DNA from 2 places in the Bacillus cihuensis genome. Region 2 is predicted to be linked to the other one. Evidence: riboswitches for the same ligand, from Rfam matches in the RefSeq annotation. Region 2 holds a riboswitch; the other holds the start of a gene.
What was found. A riboswitch is a leader RNA that binds a small molecule or an ion and turns the genes downstream of it on or off. The one in region 2 is predicted to bind thiamine pyrophosphate.
Positions count from the first base shown of each region.

Region 1 (6,131 bases), 2.0 Mb from region 2:
GGGGATCGAAGAAATTAGTCATTCTCGGGACATTGCTTGTTGCCTTTGGGCTGTTTTTCATTTCGATGATACAAAGTTATCTTGCTTGTTTGGCAGGAATGGCGCTACTTGGAATCGGAACGGCGTTTGCATATACGCCACTAGTTAATATTGTTGTTGGTTGGTTTCCGAAGCAAAGAGGGCTGATGATCGGATTTCTTCTCAGTGGATTAGGCTTGGGAACTGTTATATCAAGCTTGCTCATCCCGTATTTTACCGCATGGTTTTCAAATAATGGCTGGCGCAGCCTGTGGATTTTATATGGGATAATCTCCTTGCTGTCTGTCGTTTGTGCCTACTTTATCCTGCGGGATCCTCCCGTCCCTTTACGCAAGAAGGCTCAAAAAAGCGGATCCTTAATCCGTGAAGTCTATTTGCATAAAGGGGTCCTTACTGTAGCAATTATTTATGGATTGATTGGCTTTGCTTATTTAATCCCGCAAAGCTTCTTATTCAGTTTTATGTTAGAGGCGAATCTTGACCGCTATTCTGCTGGCCGGATTATGGCGTTAGGCGGTTTTATCTCGATATTTAGCGGACCAATATGGGGCGCGGTTTCAGATAAAATCGGCCGGAAGAAATCGCTGCTTATTACACTGTTTATTGGAGCTGTTTCGATGGTGTTTCCAGTCATTTATCCAGAATATATTGGCTTTGGCATCAGCCAGCTTCTTTGGGGCAGTACAATTGTCGGCATGCTTTCACTTATTCTGGCGCTTTCAACAGAGCAGATTCATCAATCATACGCTCCGATCGCATTAGGCTACTCTACGGTCTTTTTTGCCGTTGGACAGCTGGCAGGACCCGGACTTGGCGGCTGGATGATTGACCATATGGGAGGCATACCGTCTGCATTACTGCTTTGCTGCGGACTTTTGCTTTTAGGATTCATTCTATCTATGCAATTGAAAAAAGATGTGGTTAATGAACAGGCTGCACTTGAAAAAAATCGATGGAATGTTAATACTAAATAGATAATTTTTTGGAAAGAGGATGAAATTAAAGACCAAATCGCAAATGTGATTTGGTCTTTAATTACTTCTACAAGGCCAGCCTTCCTGTAATGAGTTGTTCCACAGTCGGGCGCTATTGTTTAATAAAATATAGATTTTTTAACGACTTTATAGTTATATTTTTTAGTTTAGTGAAGAATCTTACATCAAAATAAAACAACTATATTTTTACCTCGTTTAAATTTAGAACGGGGTAACAAACATCTGCATAATCTCAACAAATAAGCAGCATTATGGAAGAAGTAGCCTTTCTGTTCTATTCAAAGGACGTGAATTATATATACAGTTTGATCATTTAAAATTTGTTTGTTGTAAAGGGACAAGAAATTGATTGAGAAATGCGAGTCATCTATTCAATAATCGGGCCATTTTCTGGAATAAAGAGAAGGGGTTATTAGGAAGTGAAAGAAGCTCTAAGTTATTCGATTAATGGGTCTAGTTAATGAAAAAGAAGTAGATGTAAACGCTAGAATGAAGTTAATAGTTTTCGCTAGTCTGAATTTTACACTTTTGCTTCATCAATTTAAAACTCTAGTAAACTAATAATAAATGTTATTTTATTGAGGGGAGGATTTTGGAGGAGAAATTTATGTTGTATGTACAGATTCATCAATTGTATGTGCAAAAGTTTAGAAAGTCACAAATCGCAAAAGAACTTAAAGTGTCACGACCTACGATCTATAAATACTTACAGATGATTTGAGGAGACTAAAAAACTTTTAGAAGGCCCTCATCGAAAACCTAGAAAGTTAGCATCTTATCGAGACTGGATTATTGCCTGGCTGGAAGAGTATCCGCACCTTAGTGCAGCAAAAATCAGAGATTGGCTCCTGAAGCGTTATCCTGACTTGGTGATTAGGGAAAGTACTGTCAGAACATATGTGAAAGAAATGCGTGAGATCCATATAACAAAGTTATAGAAATACTTTAACTAGCCATATTTACTTGACAGAAATTTCTTAAAACTATAACATTGAATATAACTTAAATATATGCACTAGGGGTGTTATTTAACTGAGATGAGGATTACCTCAAACCCTTTGAACCTGAACTAGCTGAAACTAGCGTAGGAAAGTGTAAACTCTAATACATACTTAAAGAGCGATTGTGCCTTATTCTTACTATGTAGTTATTTGTTTTTACGCAACTTTCCTATGGGAAGGTTGCGTATTTTTTATTTTATCTATCATTTTATTATTTAAGTTTCATCAAAATTAAAAAACATAGGAGTTGTTATGATGACTAGAACAGTATTAGTAACTGGTAGTAGTAGAGGTTTAGGAGCAATTATTGTAAAGACATTGGCACAACAAGGATTTCAAGTGGTTATCAATTACTATAAAAGCCAAGATGCTGCTGAGAAGCTCGTTTCTGAGATTGGTGAAGAGAATGCTATTGCAATTCGGGCTGATGTAACAAATCGTAAAGAAGTAGATAACTTGATAAAAAAAGCAACGGAATATTTTGGTCAAATTGATGTTGTAGTCAACAATGCATTAGTAGACTTCAAATTTGATCCAAACAAACAGAAACCCTTCACAGAACTCACTTGGGATGATTATCAAAAACAACTAGATGGTACTTTAAAAGCATCATTTAATGTAGTTCAAAGCGTCATACCTCAATTTATTGAACGGCAAAATGGGAGTATTATAGGTATAGGTACTAATTTATATCAAAATCCTGTTGTACCCTACCACGAATATACAACAGCTAAAGCTGGATTAATCGGTTTTACACGTAATATCGCTTCTGAATTAGGGATATATGGTATAAAAGCGAATGTAGTTTCAGGTGGATTATTAAAAACGACTGACGCAAGTGCTGTTACAACACCAGAAGTATTCGATTTAATTGCTCAATCAACGCCATTGAAGAAGGTGACCACACCTCAAGATGTAGCCAACATGGTCGCTTATTTATCTTCGGAAAATGCCAACGGTATTACAGGTCAAAATTTCACAGTAGATGGCGGTTTGACCATGAACTAATAGCTTAAATTAACATAGATAATCCTTCAAAAAAAGGAGTATACAAGACAATTAATAATGATGTATTTTGAGGTGTAAACAAATGACAAAAACTAAAGAAAAACAACTGCACCTAGGTGTTTTGCTGTATGGTTGTGGACACCATCAAGCTGCTTGGTTAATGCCTGACTCAAGCGTTGAACGTATTGGAGACATTTCTTATTACCAATCTTTAGCACAGTTAGCAGAAATGGGTTACTTTGACGCAGTATTCTTTGCTGATAATCAATCATTTCAAGGTAAAGATTCTAGTGATATGCCGGCATTTTGGTTTGATCCGGTAGTCAATTTAACTGCTATTTCTCAAGTGACAAATCATGTGGGATTAGTTTCAACAATTTCAAGTACTTTTTCTAATCCTTTCACAGCTTCACGACAACTATTAAGTTTAGACCATATTACAAAAGGACGTGTTGGTTGGAATCTTGTTACGTCAATGACTGATTTAGAGGCGTTAAATCATAGTATGGAAGAACTACCTTCTCATGACAAACGCTATGAGAAGGCAGATGAATTTGCTGCTTTAATGAATAAGTTATTTCTTTCATGGGACAGTAATGAGTTTCTACATCATCGAGAAGAAAGAAAATTGATAAATCCTTCAAACATTCAGCCTTTTAATCACATTGGTACCCATTTTAAAGTGTATGGCCCATCCACTACGCCAAAAAGTCCGCAAGGTAAACCAGTATCAATGCAAGCAGGAGCATCTAAACAAGGCATTGCATTAGCCGCAAAATATGCCGATGCAGTCTATTCAGTGTCGTGGAACTTAAAGCAAGCAAAAAAATTTCGTGAAAAATTAGATGAACAAGTTAAACAAAGCGAAGACAGCGATAGACATATTAAAGTATTTCCAGGCTTAGTAACCTATATAGGTCATACTCATGAAGAGGCTTTAGCCAAAAAAGCAGCATTAGATGAGCAATTACCTCTTGAAACAGCTTTAAAACAGTTGAGTTTCTTTATTCAACAAGACTGTTCTAAGTGGGAAATTGATAAAGAAGTACCTCAATTACCCCCAGTAGAAGAATTTACTGGTCCAGTTGGACGTTACGAAACGATACTAGAAATTATTAATGATACACAACCTACAGTAAGAGAATTATTAGGATATCTTAATGCAGGCGGTGGACATCACACGCTGATAGGTACACCCGACGAAATTGTGGATCAGATGGAAGTCTGGTTTGAAGCTGGTGTGGCTGACGGATTTAATCTTATGCCACCTACATTACCCGGTAGTTTAGAAGACTTTGTTGAACTAATTGTTCCTGAAATGCAAAAAAGAGGTATTTTCAGAAAGAAATATGAAGGTCATACCTTCCGTGAACATTTAGGATTAACATAATAAATTATTATAAAATGACTGTACTAGTAGAAGAGGTAAGATGTTGGTATAAGTATAAAAACTTGAGAATCTTCTAACCAGCCTCAAACATGTCTACACGTAGGGGATGAACTGTTTTACGTACAGGATCATGGTCCCGTGGGCCATACGTCCTACCCTGTTTTACAGTGTCATATATCGATATTAAAAATGCTCAATCAGAATCAACTGGCTAACATTATAATACGATCGGGCAAAATAATTCAGGAAGGATCTAGAAATAAATTGAAGCTCAAAAAAGAGCTGAGGACCTCCTTCATTTTAAATAAGAAGAATTAAAATAAGCCCTCATCTTAATTGAGAGGGGCTATTTTTTATGTCCACCAACCAACTTGCTCTGATGCAATGCAGTTCCGGCGGTTGTAAATGATACAGCTCTTAACAGGGATGAGGCACCAAATTTATTTCTAATCTTGTCTACTATATATCTAAGCTCTCGTTTTTCCATCCGTCTGGCTCAAATAAATCTAATTTCATTTCATAATCATCAACCAAGTTACTAATGGACAGAGATATCTGCCTAACTGTGTTTCCTCGATAGCTTCCTTCATTAGTTGTAAACAAACCTTGTATATTTCTATCGTAATATTTGTTGGGCCCTCAATAGTCCTTGAACGATAAAAACCTCCACCAAATTCATCCTTCGAATAACCTAATCCAAAACTGATTGTTCTCCCAGCCTTTCAACGATTGCACGAAGCGTAAGCGAAGGTCTTAGCGACAGTAGAACGGGATTAACCATCAGTGGGGGATGAAAAACCCCCCACTGATGGAAGTTTCACTTTATGAACCTTCTTCATCAGCTATATTTAAACATATATCTGAAACGTCGAAAAAGTTCTTAATAACTAAAGCACAGGCACCCATTATACATGCCTTTTTTCCGAATTCTGATATTAGCAGTTTACGGTAATGACCAACAGTTGACTTTAGTTGGGACTCAATTTCGGAGATAGCATTTGGATATAAACGAAGTAATTCACAATTAATAACTAATATTTCTGGGTTATACAGATTAATAATATTATTTAGGCCAATTGAGATATACTTGATGAATTGATCCATTTGATGACATATGACCGGATCTTGTTCTGTAATCCAATTTTGTATATCTCCATATTTAATATTCGTTTTGTTTTGGCTATCAGATACTTGTTTAAAAAAACTATATTCTGAAGCATATTGTTCCCAGCAGCCTGAATTCCCGCAACTGCATGGTCTGCCATCAGGCACTACAATCATATGACCAATCTCACCAGCATAGCCATGATACCCTTTGAGAGATTCACCATTAATCATAATTCCAAGGCCGATTCCCGAATACAAACTTACACTTAACAAATTTTCACTTTGATGATGCTTATATACTCTTTCGGCAAATGAACACAAATTCGCGTTATTTTCAATGTATACATCTATGCCTATTTCATTTTTAATGTCGGTTTTTAAATTTTTGTTATGCCATTGATGCTGAGGCACGAAATAAATCATCTCATCATTATTAACAATACCGTGAATGCCGATGACTACGCCGACTAGTCCATAACGGGTTTTCATGCACCGTTTTTTATAACCCTTGATATGCTTGATTAAAAGCTCAAGAACTACATCGTAATCAGATGTTTGCAATTCAACTGTATCGGTATGAACTGGAAAACC
Region 1 covers NZ_KI632495.1:298,541-304,671, forward strand. The annotation lists gene V179_RS0107210 (YbfB/YjiJ family MFS transporter) at 1-1,013, shown strand, start outside; partial or broken gene V179_RS29800 (helix-turn-helix domain-containing protein) at 1,642-1,957, shown strand; TPP riboswitch at 2,042-2,142, shown strand; gene V179_RS0107225 (3-oxoacyl-ACP reductase) at 2,291-3,043, shown strand; gene V179_RS0107230 (LLM class flavin-dependent oxidoreductase) at 3,126-4,433, shown strand; partial or broken gene V179_RS31580 (DinB/UmuC family translesion DNA polymerase) at 4,780-5,155, opposite strand; gene V179_RS0107235 (ROK family transcriptional regulator) at 5,256-6,131, opposite strand, start outside.
Region 1: another riboswitch for thiamine pyrophosphate. It lies ahead of V179_RS0107225 (3-oxoacyl-ACP reductase); the one in region 2 lies ahead of thiW (energy coupling factor transporter S component ThiW).

Region 2 (6,131 bases):
TAAGCACTCCATGCTGTAGCATCGAAGCATCTTTTTTTGTTGAAGTTGGAAAGACAGAACCTACCCCAATATAATCAGCTCCGTCTGCCTCAGCTTTCAAGGCTTGTTGGACATTTTTAACGGAGACGCCAATCTTCATAGACATAGGAACTAATTGCTTCACAACAGATAAAGGAATATCACCTTGCCCAATATGAATACCATCCGCTCCGACAGCAAGTGCAAGATCCACGCGATCATTTATGAAAAGCGGGATGGAATAGTTGGCAAGTAATTGTTTAATTTTTAACGCTTTTTCATAAAAGATTTTTCCATCCGAGTTTTTTTCTCTTAATTGAACAGCTGTAACTCCTCCAAGAATAGCTTCTTCAATAATTTGCTCAAGTTTCTCAAGCGGAATTGATTCTTCTGTGACAAGGTAAAGACTAAGATTATCTCGTAGCGTACTCATTTATTTGTACCTCCTTCATCCAAATCTCTCCGTTCATCAGTGATATCGTATCGACTAATTTCACTCGGAAAGTACCTGTTCCTTCTCCTTCTAATAGCTTGCTTTTCGTTAATTCGCCAGCAATACTCATGACAGATATTCCCGCTACTGCTGCGTCAAGCATCTGATCTGTTACGCCAGCAAAGCTGCCAATTAAGGATGTCGCCATACAGCCTGTACCTGTCACTTTTGTCAATAGGGGATCACCATTGTTCACTATAACAGTCGTTTCACCGTTACTAATTGCATCTGTTCTACCACTTACAACGATTGTACTGTTTAGTTCTACTGCTGCTTTGACAGCAAGGTCCGCTCCTGAAAGAGACACCATACCTGAATCCACGCCCTTTGTCTGACTTTGGCCTCCTATTAAACTATAAATTTCACTGGCATTCCCTCTAATAATGCTCATCTTCACTTCTTGAAGAATTTTTTCAGCCATCTCGATTCGATAAGGTGTTGCCCCAGCTCCAACAGGATCAAGTATAACCGGTATGTTAGCAGAGTTAGCTGCTTTTCCAGCTAGAATCATTGCTTCACAGGAATCCGCGTTCAGCGTCCCTAAATTGATGACTAGTGCATGAGCGATTTTCGCCATATCTGCGGCCTCATTCACACTTGATGCCATAACAGGAGAGCCGCCAATAGCAAGAGTAATATTCGCACAATCATTGATTGTGACAGAATTGGTTATATGATGAACAAGTGGATTTACATTTCGAACTTTCTTAAATAATACTTCAATTCTTTTTAGCATAATAATCCCCTCCAGATTTATCCCGCATTAACGGACAGTAACCCCCACCTCAAGGCTTAGAGGTACTAAGAAGCATAGGTGGAGATAACTGCCCGTAAAAGCCCGATTGGTTCAACTAACAATTAGTGGGGGATGCCCCCCACTTATTGAAGTTTCACTTTATCCCCCATTAACGGGCAGTAACCCCCACTTCAGGGCTCAGAGAAATCTAAGAAGCGTAGGTGGAGATAACTGCCCGTAAAAGCCTGATTGGTTCAACTAACAATTAGTGGGGGATGCCCCCCACTTATTGAAGTTTCACTTTATCCCCCATTAACGGGCAGTAACCCCCACTTCAGGGCCTAGAGAAATCTAAGAAGCGTAGGTGGAGATAACTGTCCGTAAAAGCCCGATTGGTTCAACTAACAATTAGTAGGGGATGCCCCACTAATTGAAGTTTCACTTTATCCCGCATTAACGGGCAGTAACCTCCACTTCAGGGCTTAGAGAAATCTAAGAAGCGTGTGGAGATAACTGCCCGTAAAAGCCCGATTGGTTCAACTAACAATTAGTAGGGGATGCCCCACTAATTGAAGTTTCACTTTATCCCGCATTAACGAACCGTCAGTGCGAAGGTAAAAAAACATTGATGGAAGTTCCATTATGATTGATGAACTTTCTGAAATTGATAGAAATGATTGACTGGCCCATGTCCTTTTCCGATGGCAAAGCTGTCACGGATAGCTTGCGTAATATATTCTTTTGCTTGACGGATTGCATCCTCGATTCCAAGTCCGTTTGCTAAGTTAGCGGCAATCGCTGATGAAAGTGTACAGCCTGTACCATGAGTATTTTTCGTTGAAATTCTTTCACTCCTTAACCATATATAATTAGCTCCATCATAAAAAAGGTCGTTTGGATCTCCGGCAGAATGTCCTCCTTTTAACAAGATTGCTCTCGCTCCTAATTGCTCGATGATCTGGCAAGCTTCATATATATCTTGTTTGGATTGAATCGTTTTCCCTGATAACGTTTCCGCCTCTGGTAGATTCGGAGTCACGATCGTTGCCATTGGTATCAATAGCTTTTTCAATGCTTCTACAGCGTCCATTTCAAGTAGATGATGCCCGCTTTTAGAAATCATGACTGGATCAAGGATAATATGCTGCGGCTTATATGTATGTAGCGTTTTGGCAACCGTTTCAATCGTTTCAGCCGAACCAAGCATCCCAATTTTCACAGCATGAACTTCAATATCGTCGAACACTGCTGATATCTGGTCGCGAATAATTTCTTTGCTCATCGTTTGAATCGAACGAACCTCTACCGTATTTTGGGCGGTAACAGCTGTGATAACAGACATACCAAACACATGATGTGCAGAGAATGTTTTTAAGTCAGCTTGAATTCCTGCTCCCCCTCCTGAATCAGAGCCTGCGATTGTAAGTGCTGTTTTCATATAGTAACCCCTCCAAATATTTATTTTTCAAGAAAACCTTTAATAATATAAACGCAATACTTGCGCCTGCTAAAGAACTAATTGAAAATGCGGGTAAAAAGCCAAACAAAGCAACTTTTTTTCCTAAAAACAACAAGGCAAGTGGATAACAAGCAAGTGCCCCAATAATCCCCGTACCTATAACTTCACCTAGACAAGCAAAACCAATCTTTTTTGTATACCTGAATAATAGTCCTGCAAGCAAAGCCCCAATCATACTGCCTGGAAAAGCAAAGATAGAACCCGTTCCTGCCATGTTTCGAATGATTGAGACGAGCAAAGCTTGAGCAATGGCATAGCCAGGCCCTAACATAACGGCCGTTAATACGTTCGCTAAGTGTTGGATCGGAAAGATTTTAGCAAAACCCATTGGAATAAAAACAAAGGAACTAGTCAGTGCTGTTAATGCTGTAATCATGGCAGTAAGTGAAAGTTTTCTAATCGAATTCACCATTTCATCTCCTTTTCATCTGTTTTATACATTTGCTAGGAAAATCGTTGTAGTGAGAAAACGAAACTTTTAAACAAAACCAAAAACCCCCTTCCTGAAATAGGAAAGGGGTAGATATTCACATATAAACTAGCTAAGCTAATATCTCCACTTCCCTCCGCCAGCATGATCCGGTTCAGGTTCAAAGGGTCTAGAACAAAGTTCCATCTCAGCCTCTTAAAGACTCCCCTAGTGCAATGTATATTTAGTTACTGTCATCATACCATGTTGAAGCAAAAATGCAATGCCTGAAAATTTGCAATTAACGTTCTTTTGCGGAAAAGGTGCGGGGCTCTGCAAATTCAGCTCCGTGCCGCAACCTTCATAAGGTGATACAGTTTATAAGCCCTGAACCTTTTTCTTTTTCATCGTTGGGCTTTAGAGCAGACGCTTATGGGTGTTTTCAGATAACCTCTTAGCTCAGTTCTTCTTTCAACCACGATTCTAACTTGAAATTTTCCCCATTAAAACGTTAAATCTACTTATTTTGTGGCATACTTTATTAATCTAGCTCATTTCATAAGTTATAGTTGTCATTTTAGTCTAACTAAATTAACCTACTAAATTACGAGCAAAGAGCTAGTTTCGTTCATGATCCCTTTATATCGTTTCTGCCAATCTCCAAATCGCGAATTCTTGATTTTTATGTTTTTCAGATGCAGTCATCGAACCATTCGCTGTTGCCATTATTTTTTGGTAAATTTCTTCGCCTATTTCCTCAATCGTGTTTTTCCCTTCGATTATTTTTCCAGCATTCACATCAATATGCTCTGACATGATTTCATATAGTCTTGGATTTGTGCCAATTTTGATGACAGGAACGATTGGTGAGCCTGTTGGAGAACCCTTTCCAGTGGAGAATAAAACAATCTGTGCTCCACCAGCCGCAAGGCCGGCTACCGATTCTACGTCATATCCAGGTGTATCCATGAAGATAAACCCTTTTTTCGATGGTGCTTCGGCGTAATCAATTACTTCCATTAACGTTGAATTTCCGCCTTTTTTAATACAACCTAAAGATTTTTCTTCTAAGGTCGTTAATCCCCCTGCCATATTTCCTGGAGTCGGATTTGCTGACCTAATATCTTCACCCGTGTCTTTGATTCTTTCTTCATATTCTTTTACTATTTTAAGAAATTTCTTACCTACTTCAGGATCTATGGCTCGCTTTGCCAAAATATGTTCGGCACCGATGGCTTCTGTTGTTTCCGCTAGAATACTAGTCCCGCCATCTCTTACAATAAAATCGGAACATGCTCCAATCGCCGGATTTGCGGTAATCCCTGACCATGCATCTGATCCACCACATTCAAGTCCAATGATTAGCTCAGTAACATCAGCTGTTTCTGTCTTTTCAGTTTTACTTCTATCCATTGCTTCTTCTAGCCATTGTTTCCCTTCTTTAAGGACCTCACTAACAGGCTTATCTTTATTAAAATAAATGGCATGAACATGATGATTTTCATCTTTTAAAAGTTCTTCAAGCTCTTTTGCAAGTGGGTCATCACCCATGCCTAAAAATAGGGCGCTACTTACATTTGGATGTCCCGCAGTCCCTTTTAAAGTCCGGATTGTCTGCTTATAATCTTCGGGGAACTGAGCTTGCCCTCCTTGGTGGACGACTGGAATCACACCTGGAACGAGCTGAGCTATTTTTTTGGTGAAACTCGCCAATTCACCTACTGTATTCATGACAATTACATGATTTCTGACCCCTATACTGCCATTTGGTCTTCGATACCCTTCGAATGTTTGCATTGTATTGCCCCTTCCTCAATTAATTTGAGCGTATAATTACCTTATTCAATTAGTTTTCAAGAACTGAATGTATCAACATGATCTATAAAAGAATGATCTCTTTCTTCATTTTTAAGACCACGAACATTGAAAACATGGACATGAAACCCAGGAGATATTTCTGCTGTCGCAATTCCCATGCACTCTCCATACTTCATGATTTTTCCTTCATTCTTAATATAAGAGGTAGCCACTTTATGCCCGTATGAAATATCTTCCATCACCTTTATTTGGTCCTTTTCACCTTGTATAGAAAGCAGCTCGCCTGATTTTAAATTTTTCAATGCAACTGCCACATTGTCGTTCGGATTTAATTTGAGTGCATTATATTTTTTGTCCATTCCCCATCCTCCTTCTCCTCTATTAAAATGTTGTTCCTACATGTGGAATAGAAAACTCGCCTAGTTCCAACTTTTCAAGACTCGTTTGTTTTCCTGAAGAGATTTCTACTAGCTCTTTCATGACTTTTTCCACTTGAACAGAAGGATCCTCTTCGGTTATTGTATAATCGACTAGTTCATCAAATGAGCCATATGGATTTTGCGGTGTAATTGTCATACACGGCAGAGCGACTGAACCTGTCAAGATTCCTCGGCTACTCACAACGATCACTAGATTACATCCACTTGAGGCCATATTAGAAAAAGTCTCTACCATATTGCTCGTACCAACGATAAGATGTAGCCCTTTCTCTTTCGGCTTCTCATTATAGCCAAGTAGACTTTCAATTGGACTAGTCCCTGTCATTTGAGCTTCAAGAGCAGCTAATAATTTTTCTTCTTTTGAGAAACTGCGAGCAGCACTTTGGTCTTTATGAATTTCTTTCCAACGTTTCCGGTGTAATCCTTCTTCCAACTTTCTTAGTTTATCTTTTGCCTCTTGACTGTTTGTGCGTTCTGCCAATAATAAACCAGCCGGCTCTAAAGTATCTGTAAGTCCCATCATCACTGTCGCATCATTTTCAACTAATAAATCGATTACTTTCCCTACTACAGGAACTATTCTTTTCAATGAATCCTCATCGATATCAACAGTTACAATCCCAACAGTCAAAGAAGAAAGCGGAAGATTCTCTCTTTTCATTGCTGCCGCTTCCTTTGCCCATTGTTCAACAATCTGC
Region 2 covers NZ_KI632495.1:2,257,547-2,263,677, forward strand. The annotation lists gene thiE (thiamine phosphate synthase) at 1-451, opposite strand, end outside; gene thiM (hydroxyethylthiazole kinase) at 432-1,247, opposite strand; gene thiD (bifunctional hydroxymethylpyrimidine kinase/phosphomethylpyrimidine kinase) at 1,888-2,685, opposite strand; gene thiW (energy coupling factor transporter S component ThiW) at 2,654-3,175, opposite strand; TPP riboswitch at 3,311-3,415, opposite strand; gene V179_RS0116625 (UxaA family hydrolase) at 3,815-4,972, opposite strand; gene V179_RS28185 (UxaA family hydrolase) at 5,029-5,352, opposite strand; gene V179_RS0116635 (UxaA family hydrolase) at 5,375-6,131, opposite strand, start outside.